3 regions of the Mesorhizobium sp. WSM3864 genome follow, and region 3 is predicted to be linked to each of the others. Evidence: predicted binding sites of a transcription regulator. Region 3 holds the regulator's gene; each other region holds the start of a gene.
What was found. The regulator LexA, encoded in region 3, represses DNA repair genes until DNA is damaged. The targets are predictions, from matches to a motif close to TGTTCNNNNTGTGTTCNG.
Positions count from the first base shown of each region.

Region 1 (5,499 bases), on a different contig from region 3:
CCGCCGCCGGCTTCGGTTCGGCGCGATAGCCAAGGCCTTTGAGGATCTCTTCCATGTCGTCGGCGGTGGCGCCGAGGATCGACATCATCGGCGGCGTCACCATGAAGGCGTGGCCGTCATAGGCGCCGTCCGGTCGCTGGCCGAGACCGGGCTTCCAGTTGGTCGCGGGGCGAATGAGATCGGCCAGCCGCTCTAGGATATCGACGCGCACGGCGCGGCGGCCGAGATTGCGATAGCCGGCGAGCTTGTAGAACGTCTTGTCGAAAGCAGGATCGATGACCACCGAGGTGCGGCCCGATGCCAGCGCATGCACCACGTCGCCGAAGCCTGGCTTGTCCTTGCCGTCGCTCTTAAGCGCCCAGAGCAGCGTCACCAGCCCGGCCGGCGCCGGCTTGATCAGCGCCGGCACGAAGACGTGGTAGGCACCGAAGCGCACGCCAAGGCGCCGCAGGGCCGCCCGGCCTTCCTGGTCGAGCGACTTCATTTCCTCGGCGATGTCGCGGCGGTTGATGAGGCCGAAATGCTCGACGAGCTGGAAGGCGATACCGCGCGCGATGCCGGTGAGCTGCTCGGCGTTCTTCAAATCGACCAGCGGCTTCAAGAGCGACTCGATCTGGAAATTGACGAAACGCTCGGCGCGCGCCGCGACCTTGTCGCGGGCAGGGCCGGTGAGCTGTTCGTCGGCAAGCAGCACAAGGCGCGGCTTCAAGGCCTCGTCGCCGGCAACCAGGGTGCCGATCGGCGCGCCGATCCAGCGCAGGACACCGTCCGAACCCAATGCCAGATCGCCATTGGCGCAGGCGGCGAAGCGCTCGGCGCGCGCCTCGAACTCAGCCGCGAGCGCCTTCTGGGCAGCGGTGCGCACCGCCTTGGCGTCCTCGCCGCCGGCGCTCTGGTCGGCGGTGAAGCGGAATCCCTGCAGCTCGCCGACGTGATGGCCCTCGACGAGCACGGTTCCGGTTGGGCTGATTTCAGCTTCAGGCATGGTATTTTCTCTAAGGCGCCGCATGAGGACGGAAGTCCTGCGGTCTACGAAGCGTTTCGTCAACCGCTCATGCAGCGCATCCGACAATCTGTCTTCGATTTCGCGCGTCTTTTCCTGCCAGTGTAGCTGATCGGCCAGCCAGCCCGGTCGGTTGGAGACGAAGGTCCAGGTGCGGATCTGGGCGATCCGGTGCGACAGCGTGTCGATATCACCATCCGTGGTGTCGGCCCGCCGCACCTGTTCGGCCATGTAATTCTCATCGACATGGCCATGGCGTGCAAGGTCCATGTAGATCGAGGCGATGAGGTCGGCATGCTGGGCGGGCGCGATCTTGCGGTAGTCCGGCAGCGCGCAGGCTTCCCACAGCAGCGCCACGCGCTCCCTGCCGGTGGCAAGCGTCCTGATGTCGGCGTCGCGCGACAAATGTTCCAGCGCCTGAGCGTCGACCGCCGGCAGTGCCCGGGTCAGCCCTTCGACCGGCGCGTTGGTCTCGATCGAGCGTTTCAGGGCATCGAGGCTGGCAAAATCGAAATCGGCGGTGCGCCACTGCAGCACCTTCACCGGGTCGAAATCGTGCGCCTCGATCTTCTTGACCAGATCCTCGTCGAACGGATCGACCTGGCCGGTAACGCCGAAGGTGCCGTCGCGCAGGTGTCGGCCGGCACGCCCCGCGATCTGGCCTAGCTCGGCGGCGGTCAGGTTGCGGTATTGGTAGCCGTCGAACTTGCGGTTCTGGGCGAAGGCGACGTGCTCGAGGTCGAGGTTCAGGCCTATGCCGATGGCATCGGTGGCGACCAGATAGTCGACGTCGCCCGACTGGAAGATCTCCACCTGGGCATTGCGGGTGCGGGGACTGAGTGCGCCGAGAACGACGGCAGCACCGCCCTGCTGGCGGCGGATCAATTCGGCGATGGCATAGACCTCGTCGGCGGAGAAGGCGACGATCGCCGTGCGCCGCGGCAGGCGGGTGAGCTTCTTCGAGCCGGCGTAGGCAAGATGCGACAGCCGCGGCCGCGTCACCACCGAGACGCCCTTCAGCAGGCGTTGCAGGATGCCGTGCATGGTGGCGGCGCCCAGAAGCAGCGTCTCCTGGCGGCCGCGCAGATGCAGGATGCGGTCGGTGAAGATGTGGCCGCGTTCGAGGTCGCCGGCGAGCTGCACCTCGTCGATGGCGACGAAGGCGGCATCGGTCTCTCGCGGCATCGCCTCCACGGTGCAGACGGAATATCTCGCGCTCGCCGGCACGATCTTCTCTTCGCCGGTGACCAGCGCCACCTTGCTGGCGCCGACCTTCTCGCAGACGCGCGTATAGACCTCGCGGGCAAGGAGCCTCAGCGGCAGACCGATGATGCCGGTGTCGTGCGCCACCATGCGCTCGATGGCGAGATGGGTCTTGCCGGTGTTGGTGGGGCCGAGCACGGCCGTCACGTCGCGGCCGGAAAGGATCAGCGGCTGGGAGGGTTTCGGCTGGATATTCATCGGCTCGGAAATGAGGCTTTCTGCCGCTTGTTGTCGGGGACGCGGCGGTGCCGCCGCGTGTGACAGGGCACACATAGGGATTTCAGACGCGAAGCGAAAGCGGAATGTTCCCATCAAGAGATGGCGCGACGACAGGCAAGGTCAAAATCCGCGGCCGATTAACCGTTGGAACGAGTCTGGAACGAATCGGCGACGAATCACTGACTCGCTCTGATTCAGGTTTTGTTCACGGCTATATGTGGATTTTTTGACCATGAGTCTCACCACATGCTGAATCTGTGAACTGGCCCGTTTCGTGCTTAGCTCGCGCTGGTTCTGGAGCGTCGTTAACCTTTGCGGGAGAGCGACCGCGACGGACTCGAGCGCGGCCGCCAACATTATGAAATGGTTGATCTTTCCTAACCGGCGTTAATCTTTTTCGGGCTATTTGCGGCGTGGCGTGTTAACTTTTCGGCCAAAGCCGGAACGAATCGGCGACGAATCAGCGATCTGCAAAACTTCCTGTTTTGTTCACCCCTAGATATGGTGTTGTCCAAAGCTTGTGCACCGAAAATCCACAGCTTGTGAACCGGGTTTCCCACAGGGCGCGGGGAGGCCGTTAACTTTTGCGTGCCAAATTGAGGCATGCCCACCCGGTGCCGCCGCTGCGCAGACAAAAACAGGCGGCCCGTTTGCGGCGGGCCGTCTGCCATCGGTGTCAGAAGAGTTCAGGCCAGTAAGATCTCAGGCGAAATACTGGCCGCCATTGGCGCTTATCGTCGAGCCGGTGATGAAGCCTGCGTCTTCCGAGGCGAGGAAGACGACGCAGCGCGCAATCTCCTCCGGCTCGCCGAGACGGCCGACCGGGATCTGAGCGATGATCGATTCCCGCACTTTTTCCGGCACGGCCATGACCATGTCGGTGGCGATGTAGCCGGGGCAAACAACGTTGACGGTGATGCCGGCGCGGGCGCCTTCCTGGGCAAGCGCCTTGGTGAAGCCGATATCGCCGGCTTTCGAGGCCGAATAATTGACCTGGCCCATCTGGCCTTTCTGGCCGTTGATCGAGGAGATGGTGATGACGCGGCCGAACTTCCTATCGCGCATGCCGTTCCATAGCGGATGCGTCATGTTGAAGACGCCGGAAAGGTTGGTGTCGATGACCTCCTTCCACTGCTCGCGAGTCATCTTGTGGAACATGGTGTCGCGGGTGATGCCGGCATTGTTGACCAGCACCGAGACCGGGCCGAGATCAGCCTCGACTTGGGCGATGCCGGCGGCGCAAGCGTCATAATCGGCGACCGACCATTTGTAGACGGGGATGCCGGTCTCGGCCTTGAATTTCTGGGCCGCCTCGTCATTGCCGGCATAGTTCGCGGCGACCGAATGGCCGGCATTCTTCAGGGCCACCGATATCGCCGCACCGATGCCGCGCGATCCGCCCGTGACGATTGCTACCTTGCTCATGCATTTCCTCCCTTTGGTCGGAAGAGCGAATAGGGAGTGGCGAATAGCGAGTAGAGATCCTATGTCCCGTGGCGCAACGCCATTTCCCCTATTCGCTACTCCCCATTCGCTATTCGCTCAGTTCGCCATTCGCTCAGTTCAAGGCTTCCACACACATCGCAACGCCCATGCCGCCGCCGATGCAAAGCGTCGCGAGGCCTTTCTTTGCGCCGCGGCGGCGCATCTCGTAGACCAGCGTGTTGAACACGCGGGCGCCCGAGGCGCCGATCGGATGGCCGATGGCGATGGCGCCGCCATTGACGTTGACGATCGAGGGATCCCAGCCCATGCCCTTGTTGACGGCGCAGGCCTGCGCGGCGAAGGCCTCGTTGGCCTCGACAAGATCGAGGTCCTTGGCCGACCAGCCGGCCTTCTCCAGCGCCCGCTTCGAGGCCGGGATCGGGCCGGTGCCCATGATCGCCGGATCGACGCCGGCGGTCGCCCAGGAGGCGATGCGGACCAGTGGGGTGATGCCGCGCCTGGCAGCCTCGGCCTCGGTCATCAGCAGCGCGCCGGCGGCGCCGTCATTGATGCCCGAAGCATTGGCGGCGGTGACGGTGCCGTCCTTGTCGAAGGCCGGCTTCAGCTTGGTCATGGCATCCAGCGTAGCGCCGTGGCGGATGTATTCGTCCTGGTCGACGATGGTGTCGCCCTTCTTGCCCTTGATGGTGACGGCGACGATCTCGTCCTTGAACTTACCGGCCTTCTGCGCCGCCTCGGCCTTGTTCTGCGAGGCCAGCGCGAACTCGTCCTGGACTTCGCGGGTGATCTGGAACTGACGAGCGACGTTCTCGGCGGTGTTGCCCATATGGTAGCCGTTGAAGGCATCCCATAGGCCGTCCTTGATCATGGTATCGATCATCTTGTAGTCGCCCATCTTGACGCCGGCGCGCAGGTGCTGGGCGTGCGGCGACAGCGACATCGATTCCTGGCCGCCGGCGACGATCACCTTGGCGTCGCCGGTGGCGATCTGCTGCATGCCGAGCGCAATGGCCCTCAAGCCCGAGCCGCAAACCTGGTTGAGGCCCCAAGCAGTCGTCTCCTTGGGCAGACCGGCATTGATGGAAGCCTGGCGGGCCGGGTTCTGGCCCTGAGCGGCGGTCAGCACCTGACCCAGGATGACTTCGTCCACCTCCGCCGGGTCGACCTTGGCCCGCGCGAGCAATTCCTTGATGACGACCGCGCCGAGCTCGTGCGCGGGCGTGGCGGCGAAACTGCCGTTGAAGGAGCCGACTGCTGTGCGGGCTGCGCTGGCGACGACGATTGAATTGGAAGCGGACATTTTCTTCTCCAGGCTTCGAGGTGTCGTTAGGCTATCCTTGGAGACTTTCTTGCCCGTTCAAGCACCTGAGTCAAACCGGAAATCGGCATGGCCGCCATGCGCGGCAAGCAAGTCGAGCGCTTATCGTGACGGCGTGGCCATCGCGCTGCAGCACAATTTGGCCCGCCCTTTCGGCATTAATTGATGCCGCACTGCACAAACCGCTTGGAATTGTGACGCTTTTGCGCATATCCTCGACAAATGGCGCAATCGTTACCGGCCGCTTACT
Region 1 covers NZ_NSGD01000004.1:249,483-254,981, forward strand. Annotated here, with positions in the region: gene CK215_RS11540 (helicase-related protein) at 1-2,464, opposite strand, end outside; gene CK215_RS11550 (beta-ketoacyl-ACP reductase) at 3,188-3,910, opposite strand; gene CK215_RS11555 (acetyl-CoA C-acetyltransferase) at 4,044-5,231, opposite strand.
Region 1: the regulator LexA is predicted to act here: its motif matches at 2,631-2,648, upstream of CK215_RS11540 (helicase-related protein).

Region 2 (5,499 bases), on a different contig from region 3:
CAACGAAAGCCGCCCCTTCATCCCGGTGCGCATCGCGGTGCTGACCGTTTCCGACACGCGCAGCCTAGCCGAGGACAAATCGGGGCAGATATTGGCCGACCGCATCGCAGAGGCTGGCCATGTATTGGCCACTCGCGACATCGTGACCGACGACCGCGAGAAGATCCGCGAAAAAGTGCTCGCCTGGTCGAAGGATGAAACGGTGGACGTCGTCATCACCACGGGCGGCACCGGCTTCACGGGGCGAGACGTCACGCCGGACGCGCTGGAGCCGATTTTCGAAAAGCGCATGGACGGCTTTTCGGAAGTCTTCCACCGGATTTCCTATGACAAGATCGGCACATCGACGATCCAGAGCCGGGCGACCGGCGGCGTCGTCAACGCCACCTTTATCTTCGTGCTGCCGGGCTCGCCCGGCGCGTGCAAGGATGCTTGGGACGGCATCATCAAGGCGCAGCTCGACTACCGGCACATGCCCTGCAACTTCGTCGAGATCATGCCGCGGCTGGACGAGCACCTCAGGCGCGGCGGCAAGCTGGAGTAGCGGCCCCGTCCGGCTCAGCGGATGACCGGCTCGCCGTGGAAGCGGCGGCGCGACGGCCGCGAGACGCCGAAGCCGATTTCCATCATCAGCCGCGGCGTATGCGTCGGCACCGTTCCCATATGGAAGCCGAACGGATCCTCGACGAAGCCGAGGCCCGCCTCGCCCGTCAGCGTCACAGGGCTTTCCGGACCGTAGACGTCCAGCACGTCTTCCGCGGGGTGGCCGACCAGAAGCGTGAGCTGGTGCTTGAGCGCGCGGCGCCTGTGGCTGCCGCGGACATAGACATGCGGGCCGGTGCCGGCGTCGACCGGCACCAGATAGAAGAAGAATTTCAGCATCCGCCAATCGTCGAGATCGAAATGGTATTTGCCGAGCGAGGCGAGATTCTTGTCGGCATCCGAGGCCTTGCCGGTCGGAAAGCTCCACCACACGCGCGTCGTGATCAGTTTCGCCTGGCCGCCGAGATAGTGCTGCGCGACCTCGAGGAGCAGCGGATCCCGCTGGATGGCAAGCGCCGCCGGGCAATCGAGAATGCGTTCGAAATAATGCCCGCTGAGCAGCGAGCGGCCGAAACGCTTCTCCGCCTCGGCATGGTCGCCCGGCATGAATTCGAGACGGCGGTCGAAATTGCCGAAACAGGGCGTGCGTTGCGCAAAAACGGCGATCTCCTCATGGATCGCCGGCGGCAGCGTGAACCCCGAAAACAGTCCATCGGAGCGAAGCGCCGCGACCACCGCCTCGCGATCGACTCCGGCAAACATCGTCTCTCCCGCATTGTCGAGCGGGCGGACGCGTCTGGCGCCTAGCCAGTGCATGCGGCGCCCCGGCATGGTGCGCGCCAGCACGAACATCGGCAGCCAGGCCGGATTTTCGCGTAGATCTTTCAGATAGGTCGGGATGCGCACGGCGATGCGCCTGAACAGGCTGCCATTGCGGGCGATCGCCTCGAGGTTGGCCGCGCCTGAATTATCTGGAGTACCAAGGTTCATCGGGTTCCTCGTATGCATGGCGTCCATCGAAGCGCCAGCCGTCTGCCGCTTCATCGTCACCCAATCCCGATTGTCCCGCTTCAAGCAGATGCTAATTCACCGCAGTTTTTTGTGCAATGCACAATAGAATGGGCCGGCAAAAGTTTGGCGACCTCTTCTATCTTCTCGCCTTCTGGAGAGAAGGAGGGCATGCGCTCACTTCGGCGGCGCCACCCAGATTTCGGCATTCAGCCTTCTGGTGGCGAGGCCGCGCGCCAGAGCTTCGGCGCTGCGGGCGCTTTTCGCCAGCACCGTGGCCTGGCGCTTGCTGATGACAAGCCCTTCCTCCAGAGCCCGGTTGCCCGAAAAAACCCGGACCAGAAACGGCATGCGATTGCCGCGGGCGCGTGAAAAACGCGCCGGCATCGTCTGCCTCGCCGCGTGAGCGACGACGTCGTCGATCCAGCCTTCGGCGAGCCGGGCGCCGGGTTCCAGAAGCAGCAGCCAGTCGCCCTTGGCCTGGCCGATGCCCGTTGCGATGCCGCCGGCCACGAGGTGGCAGCCGGCATGCTCGGCGACGCGATGCGTCTGGTCGGTCGAGCCGGTGTCGCAGACGATGACGTCGCGCACGACGCCCTCGACCGCGCCGCCGATCAACGAGGCCAGCGTGCGGGCAAGGCCTTCTTCGTCGTTCCTGGTTTCGATGAGGACGCTGAGCATTTTAGCCGAATAGCGGAAAGCGCGGCGCTGCGCCAGTTGCGCTTTCTGAACGAGAAAGTTCTTGCTTTGTTCTCATTGGTAAAATACGAATAGTTTCATGAACAGAGCGATTCGACAGCCTGCCGACAGTCCCTGGGAGAGGGCGAAAATGGAACAGATCGTGCGCGCCGACATTGCCGCTTTCGGAGCAGGCAGAGCCGAGATGGCAAATGCAATGATAGAACAGAGCGGCATGCGCGTGCGGCCGGACCGCAATCGCGGACGCTCCGCGGGCATCAATCCGTCCGGCCGCTTCGAGCCGGTCAGCCGGCATGTGTTCGACGATGGCTGGAACTCGCTGGAGGAACTGCCGCCGTTCAAGACGGAGGTGCAGGTCGAGAAGCCGCGCACCATCATCACGCGCAACGAGTCGCCGGACATTTCCTTCGATCGTTCGATCAATCCCTATCGCGGCTGCGAGCATGGCTGCGTCTACTGCTTTGCCAGGCCAACGCATTCCTTCATGGGCCTGTCGCCGGGGCTCGATTTCGAATCCAAGCTCTTTGCCAAGCCCGATGCGGCGCGTATGCTGGACAGGGAATTGTCGAAGCCCGGCTACCAGCCGCGCACCATCGCCATCGGCACCAACACCGATCCCTACCAGCCGATCGAAAAGCAATACCGGATCATGCGCGAGATCCTGGAGGTGCTGGAGGCGCGTGGCCATCCGGTCGGCATCGTCACCAAGTCGGCACTGGTGACGCGCGATATCGACATCCTGTCGCGCATGGCCGAACGCGGCCTCGCCAAGGTGGCGCTGTCGGTGACGACGCTCGACCGCATGCTGGCGAGAACCATGGAGCCGCGCGCCTCGACGCCGACAAAGCGGCTGGAAGCGATAAGGCAGCTTTCGGATGCCGGCGTCCCCGCCTCGGTGATGGTGGCGCCGATCATTCCCGGCCTCACCGATCCGGAGATGGAGCGCATCCTCGATTCGGCGCGCGCCGCCGGCGCCAGGGAGGCAGGCTATGTCGTGCTGCGTCTGCCGCTCGAGGTGGCGCCGATCTTCAAGGACTGGCTCTTGCGCCATTATCCGGATCGCTACCGGCATGTGATTTCGCTGATCCGCTCGATGCGCGACGGCAAGGACTACGATTCGGAATGGGGCAAGCGCATGAAGGGCGCCGGACCCTATGCCTGGCAGATCGGCCGGCGCTTCGAGATCGCCGCCAAGCGGCTCGGCCTCAATGCCGAGCGGCGGCAGCTTCGGACCGACCAATTCGTCGCAGGCTCCGGCGTCGGCGAGCAGTTGATGCTGCTGTGAAGACGATGCCGCCGCGAAGGCCGGCGCCAAGGCAACTCCGGAGGCAGACTTTTGCGCCCGGATTGCGATCCGCTAACCCTCTGTTTTGATGTAACTTCGTACGGAAGGCCCGCTACGCACTCTTCCTGGAATTGCTCAAGAATCAACGTCCGGCCCAGTCCCCCGGCCGTGAGACGGTGCCCTCCCGGTCCGACGCCCCATCCGACCCGGAGGGACTTGCGGAGAATCGGAGCCGATGCGAACCTCGCCGCACCATGGCTCGCGCGCGTTCCGATTCTCCGCTTCTCTTCGAAATGGTCGAGAAGCCCGACTTCTCGATTGAAACGAAAGCGATGGCCGAGGGGCTGTGGCCGGTAGCGGGGATGGACGAGGCGGGCCGCGGGCCGCTTGCCGGTCCGGTGGTGGCCGCGGCCGTGGTGCTCAACCCGGCCAACATTCCCGAAGGGCTCGACGATTCCAAGCGCCTCACCCATCTGCAGCGCGAGGCGCTGTTCCTCAAAATCCTGGGCTCGGCGCTCAGCGTCTCGATGGCCTCGATCAGCGCCGAAGGCATCGACAACAGCAACATTCTGAAAGCCAGCCTGGAAGCGATGCGCCGCGCCGCCGCTGGCCTGTCGCTGCCGCCCAAACTGGCGCTGGCGGACGGTCGCGACGTGCCGCCAGGGCTCACCTGCGAGGGCCGCGCGCTGATCAAGGGCGACCAGCGCTCGCAGTCTATCGCCGCCGCCTCGATCATCGCCAAGGTGATGCGCGACCGCATGATGTGCGGCTGCGGCGGCCATCATGAGCATTACGGCTTCGAAATGCATATGGGCTACGCGACGGTCCGCCACCGGACCGCGATCGAGGCGCATGGCCCGGTGGCGCGACTGCACAGGGCGTCGTTCGCGCCGTTCCGGTTGGGCGGCGTCGAGGTGGCGGAAGCGGAAGAGAGCTTCGAGGGAATAGATTAATCTCCTCCTTGAGGGGGAAATGGCCGGCAGGCGGAGGGGGCGTCGCGCGTGAAGCACCGACGCCCTCTTTTAGTCGCACAAGGGTCGAGCTCTACGCGCAACGACCCCCTCTGTCGCCTTCGGCGACATCTCCCCCTCAAGAGGGGAGATTATTCGCGCCCAAAACAAAAAAGCCGCCGGGTTGCCCAGGCGGCTTCATGTCAGCAACGGCAGAGCCGCTCAGTTCAGCTTGGCCTTCACGTCCTGCAGCGCCGACTTGAACAAATCGGCGCCGGCCTTGGCGTCGACCTTGGCGGCGAGCAGCGCACGGGCGGCCTCGACGGCGATGTCGACGGCGCTGGCACGCACCTCGCCGATCGCTTCGCGTTCGGCCTGGCTGATCTTCTGCTCGGCAAGCGCCGTGCGCCGGGCGACGTAGTCCTCGGTCTTCTTATGCGCCTCGGAAGCAAGGATCTCGGCCTCGCGCTTGGCGGCGGCGACGATGTCGGCGGCCTCCTTCTCGGCTTCCTTGCGCTTCTGCTGGTATTGGCCGAGCAGCTGCTGGGCCTCTTCGCGCAGGCGGCGCGCTTCCTCGAGTTCGCTGCTGATCTTGGCCGCGCGGGAATCGAGCGACTTTGCGAGCATGCCCGGCACCTTCAGATAGATGACGGCGCCGAGGAAGATGATCAGGGCAATGGTGGCCCAGAGCGTGGCAAGTGATGTGGCGTCCATGATGGCCTCCTCACCGGGTCGCGGATTTGACCGCGGCCGAAATCTCGGCCTTGTCGGTCTTGCCGCCGACCAGCGCCTCGACGATGGCCGACGTGGTGTCCTCGGCTATCGTGCCGACTTCCTTCATCGCCTTGGCCTTGATCGAGGCGATGCTCGCCTCGGCTTCGCCGAGCTTCTTCTCGAGTTCCGCCTCGAGCTTCTTGCGCGTGCTTTCGGCTTCGCTCTTGGCGGCGTCGCTCGCCTGCTGGCCGATCTTGTTGGCGTTGGCCTTAGCTTCCGCCAATTCCTGCTCATAGGCGG
Region 2 covers NZ_NSGD01000002.1:515,765-521,263, forward strand. Annotated here, with positions in the region: gene moaB (molybdenum cofactor biosynthesis protein B) at 1-544, shown strand, start outside; gene CK215_RS06705 (hypothetical protein) at 559-1,533, opposite strand; gene CK215_RS06710 (glycosyltransferase) at 1,729-2,232, opposite strand; gene CK215_RS06715 (PA0069 family radical SAM protein) at 2,381-3,535, shown strand; gene CK215_RS06720 (ribonuclease HII) at 3,790-4,488, shown strand; gene CK215_RS06725 (F0F1 ATP synthase subunit B) at 4,708-5,199, opposite strand; gene CK215_RS06730 (F0F1 ATP synthase subunit B) at 5,210-5,499, opposite strand, start outside.
Region 2: the regulator LexA is predicted to act here: its motif matches at 2,289-2,306, upstream of CK215_RS06715 (PA0069 family radical SAM protein).

Region 3 (5,499 bases):
CTCGACAAGCTCATCGAGATTTCGAACGGTTAGAATTTTGTCCGATATCCTGCGCAAGATCGAAGCCTACAAGCGCGATGAGATCGCCGCCGCGAAGCTCAGCGCGCCGCTTGCCGAGGTCAAGGCGAAGGCCAAGGATGCGGAACCGCCGCGCAGCTTCCTTGCGGCGCTCGAGGCCAAGCGTAAGGCCGGCGGCTTCGCGCTGATTGCGGAGATCAAGAAGGCCAGCCCCTCCAGGGGCTTGATCCGCGCCGACTTCGACCCGCCGGCGCTCGCCAGGGCCTACCAGCAAGGCGGTGCTGCCTGCCTTTCGGTGCTGACCGACGCGCCGTCCTTCCAGGGCGCGCCCGGCTTTCTGACCGCAGCGCGCGCCGCCGTTAGCCTGCCCGCCCTGCGCAAGGACTTCCTCTTCGACCCGTATCAGGTTCATGAAGCCCGCGCCTGGGGCGCGGACGCGATCCTCATCATCATGGCGAGCGTCGACGACGCCTTAGCCAGTGAATTGGAAGCCACGGCCTTCGATCTCGGCATGGACGCGCTGGTCGAGGTGCATGACGAACAGGAGATGGAACGCGCGCTTCGCCTCTCGTCGCGGCTGATCGGCATCAACAACCGCGATTTGAGAACCTTCGAAACCAGCCTCGACGTTTCCGAGCGGCTTGCCGCCATGGTCCCGGACGACCGGCTGCTGGTCAGCGAGAGCGGCATTTTCACCCATCAGGACTGCCGGCGGCTGGAAAAGAGCAAGATCGGCACCTTCCTCGTTGGCGAAAGCCTGATGCGGCAGGCCGACGTGGCCGCCGCGACCGCCCTTCTGCTGACGGGCAAGGCGCCGGCCGAGGCCGTCTGAGAATGCCCGCGCTTACGCATCTCGGCGCCAAAGGCGAAGCCAACATGGTCGATGTCGGCGGCAAGGCCGAGACGACGCGCACGGCTATCGCTGAAGGGTTGGTCACCATGCAGCCGGAAACGCTGGAGATGATCCTGGCCGGCGACGCCAAGAAAGGCGACGTGCTGGGCACGGCGCGCATCGCCGGCATCATGGCGGCCAAGAAGACGCATGAGCTCATCCCGCTTTGCCATCCCCTCCTTCTCACCAAGGTGTCCGTCGAGATCGAGCCCGACCACGCGCTCCCTGGCCTGAGGGTCAGCGCGCTTGCCAGGGTTACCGGCAAGACCGGGGTGGAAATGGAGGCGCTGACCGCGGCGTCGGTCGCCTGCCTCACCATCTACGACATGGCCAAGGCAGCGGACCGCGCCATGGCGATTTCCGGCATCAGGCTGGTCGAGAAGACCGGCGGCAAGTCGGGCGACTACAAGGCAGGTCCTTAGCATGGCTTTGCTTCCGGTCGCCGAGGCGCTCCAACGCCTGTTGGACGGCGCGACCGCGCTGCCAGGCGAAAGCGTGCCGCTGGCCGACGCGGCCGGCCGGGTCCTGGCCGACCCCGTGGTGGCTCTGCGCACCCAGCCGCCCTTCAATGCGTCGGCGATGGACGGCTACGCCGTACGGGCCGCCGACGTAGCCTCGGCGCCCGCCCGGCTCTCCGTGATCGGCATGGCCCCCGCCGGGCGTGGCTTCACCGGCTCTGTCGGCAAGGGCGAGGCCGTGCGCATCTTCACCGGCGCGCCGCTCCCCGAAGGCGCCGATACCGTCGTTATCCAGGAGAATGTCCGCGATCTCGGCGGCGGCAGCATCGAAGTGACCGAGCCGACCGCGGAAGGACGCAACGTCCGTCGCCGCGGGCTCGACTTCTGCGAGGGCGACCTGCTCCTCGAAAAAGGCCGCCAGCTCGATCCGGCGGCGCTTTCGCTGGCGGCATCGGCCAACCATCCGAGTCTCAACGTGGTGCGGCAGCCGCTGCTCGCCATCATCGCCACCGGCGACGAATTGCTGCCGCCGGGCAGCGCGCTCGGCCCCGACCAGATCATCTCGTCGAATGCCTATGGCGTCACAGCTACGGCCCAGTCGGTCGGCGCGCGCGCGCTCGACCTCGGCATTGCCGCCGACCGCAAGGACGCGATCGCGGCCTTGGTCAAGAAGGCGGTCAAGGCCGGCGCCGACGTCATCGTCACGCTTGGCGGCGCCTCCGTCGGCGACCACGACCTGATCCACGACGTGCTGACCGGCGAAGGCATGCAGCTAGACTTCTGGAAGATCGCCATGCGTCCCGGCAAGCCGTTGATGTTTGGCCGGCTCGGCGACATTCGCTGCATCGGCCTGCCCGGCAATCCCGTCGCAAGCCTGGTCTGCTCGCAGCTGTTCCTGAAGCCGCTTCTGGCGCGGCTGGGCGGCCGGTCCTGCCGGCAGGAAATCCGCACGGCCCGGTTAGGCGCCGCAATGCACGCCAACGATCTCAGGCAGGACTATGTGCGCGCCGTGGTCCGCGAAGATGCGGGGGCGCTGATCGCAACACCGTTCGGCATCCAGGATTCCTCGATGTTGAGGATGCTCGCCGATGCCAATGGCCTGATCGTGCGCCAACCCTTCGCACCGGCGGCTGAAGCCGGCGAGGAATGCAGCATTCTGATGTTACGCTGAACAAAACGTCAACACATTCACTAAACTTTAAACGGTTGCGGAACACAACTGGAACAGATAGTGTTTGTTCTGGGTTTGTTTTTCTGATTCTGGTTTCAGAACCCATGGGGGCCGCCATGCTGACGCGCAAACAACATGAACTGCTGATGTTCATCCATGAACGGCTCAAGGAAAGCGGCATTCCGCCGTCTTTCGACGAGATGAAGGAAGCGCTCGACCTTGCCTCGAAATCGGGCATCCACCGCCTGATCACGGCGCTGGAGGAGCGCGGTTTCATTCGCCGGCTGCCGAACCGGGCGCGTGCCCTTGAAGTGCTGCGCCTACCTGACTCGATCGCGCCCGGCCTCAATGCGGCGAAGAAATTCTCGCCGAGCGTCATCCAGGGCGGCCAAGGCAATCTCGGCCGCCAGATCAAACCCGCGGCGCCCGCCCGCACGCCGACGCCCAGCAATGACGACGACGCCGTTTCAGCCGTCTCTATCCCGGTGATGGGTCGCATTGCCGCCGGCGTGCCGATCGACGCCATCCAGCACCAGACGCATTCGATCACAGTGCCGCCGGACATGATCGCCGGCGGCGAGCACTACGCGCTCGAGGTCAAAGGCGACTCGATGATCGAGGCCGGCATCTTCGACGGCGACACGGTCATCATCCGCAACGCCAGCACTGCGAGCCCCGGGGAGATCGTCGTGGCGCTGGTCGACGACGAGGAGGCGACGCTGAAGCGCTTCCGCCGCAAGGGCGCCTCCATCGCGCTCGAGGCTGCCAATCCGGCCTATGAGACGCGCATCTTCGGTCCCGATCGCGTCAAGGTTCAGGGCAAGCTAGTCGGGCTCATCCGCCGCTACTGAGGGGCTGCGGCTTGGCTTCCGGCTTCTCGGGCTTCTTGTAAGGCGCCAGCCCCCTGGCCTCACGCGAGTAGCGCCGCTGTTCGTGCCAAGGGCGGTACGGTTTTTCGACGGCGTATTGAATGGTTGCTCGCGCCGTCGCCGATTGCGGATCGAAGAAGACAGCGGCACTGCCGTCGCGCGCAAGTTGCCGCTTGGTGACGACGAGGATACGTGGATCGCGGCAGGGATTGTAGGCCGTGGCGTCGTTGATGACGATGAGGTCCGCGAAGTCGCAGGCAGGCCGGGCAGCTTCACGGTTCTCGGCGAGCGCGACGATTGCGCCCGATGGATGCCGGCCAATGCAGAGATCGCCCGTGCAGTAAAAGGGCGATCCAGGCGGCAGGTCGACGGGATCGGCCAAGTCCAGCGTGCCCTTGGCGAATGTCTCCGGCGGCACGATCGTTTCGGCCTTGAGCGCGCGTTTCCAGTTATCGGTGGTGAACTCGTTGGAGCGGGCACGATTGACGGCGAGTTCGCCCCCGCCGATCGGCATCGCCACCAGATGCGCGTCCTCCGAGATCAGCAGGTCCGGCGTGCGCACCTGCGGGATGATCATGACGGCCGCGGCAGCGAAAGGAATTGCGGCCAGCCTGAGCCACGTAGTCGCCATCGTAGCGATGACGAGCGCGATCGTCGCCAGCAGCACCGAATGGATCGAGATCAGGCCCACGGCATCGACCGGCGACCACTCCGAAATCCAAGCCGAGATCGCGATCATCGCCGCCAGGCCGTTGCCCATCAAATAGAGGAAGGGCCCGTCGAAGCCGAACGGCATCATGACCGCGCTGGCGACGGCGAGAAACATCACGATCGTGACGATCGGCATGATCGCGAGATTGGCCAGCAGGCTGAGCGGCGAGACGCGCTGGAAATGCCAGATGGCAAACAGCGCCGTGGCACTTCCGGCAATGATCGACGTCATTGCGGCGCCACCTGCTCCGACTGCCAGTTTGTGCGACATGAACCGCAGGAACGAACGCTTTGCCGGCGGCGCTCTCACCTTGCCGGCGCGGTAGTCGGACCAGCCGGCATAGGCGCCGACAAGGGCGGCGGTTGCCGCGAACGACATCTGAAAGCTCGGGCCAACCACTTCATGCGGCGACACCAGGATGACGGCGATGGCCGAGATCGCCAAGTTGCGCATCGTCAGCGCGGCGCGGTCGAAAAGCACGGCGATCAGCATGACGGCCAGCATGATGAAGCTTCGCTCGGCGGCGACCACCACGCCAGAGATGACGAGATAGGCGGCGATCGACATAAGCGCGATTGCCGCGGCATATTTCTTCACTGGCCGGCGTGACGAAAAATCCGGGAACAGCGCAAAGGCGCCGCGCAGCAGAAGCATGACCGTGCCGGCGACCAGCGCCATGTGGAGGCCCGAAATCGAGATGATGTGATAGATGCCGGTCCGCCGCATCGCCTCGTTGATGTCCTCGGGAATGCCGGCGCGCACGCCGACGATCAGTGCAGCGGCAATCTCGCCTTCGGCTCCGCCAATGGTGCTTCTGATGTGATCGGCAATGTTTTCGCGCGCGTTCTCGATGGCTGAGGCGATGCTCGTCTGAGCGATCGGGTCGGTTGGCGGAATGAGTTTCGGGTCGCCGAGGAAAAATCCACTGCCGCCGATGCCGGAAAAATAGCTGTCGAAGGAAAAATCATAGCTTTCGGGACGGACCGGCCCGGTCGGCGGCAGAAGCCGCGCGTAACCCGTCACCAGCGATCCGGCCTTCATGCCGGCCGAGATCCTGCGTGCCGAGAGCCTGACGCGATCCGGCGCGTAGCGCAGCTTTGGATGCGCGGTCGAGACGAGATCGATGGTTAGCCTGACGCGGCCATTGGCCATTTCCTCGGCGATGACGACGCGGCCTGTCAGCCGCGTCTGGATTTCGGAGCCGAGCATCGGTGTAGAGGCGCGCCAGGTCTCGACCTTCGCGGCGACGAATCCCAGCGCGCAAAACAACGCCGCCATAAAGACCAGGTGTGTCTTCAGCCAGGGACGCGAAACGGCCGCGCAGAGAGCCATCAGCGCCACCGCCGCCATCGGTCTGTAAAGATCCGGCTCGGCGCTCA
Region 3 covers NZ_NSGD01000001.1:668,123-673,621, reverse strand. Annotated here, with positions in the region: gene trpD (anthranilate phosphoribosyltransferase) at 1-33, shown strand, start outside; gene trpC (indole-3-glycerol phosphate synthase TrpC) at 35-850, shown strand; gene moaC (cyclic pyranopterin monophosphate synthase MoaC) at 853-1,332, shown strand; gene glp (gephyrin-like molybdotransferase Glp) at 1,334-2,539, shown strand; gene lexA (transcriptional repressor LexA) at 2,656-3,390, shown strand; gene CK215_RS03300 (ComEC/Rec2 family competence protein) at 3,374-5,499, opposite strand, start outside.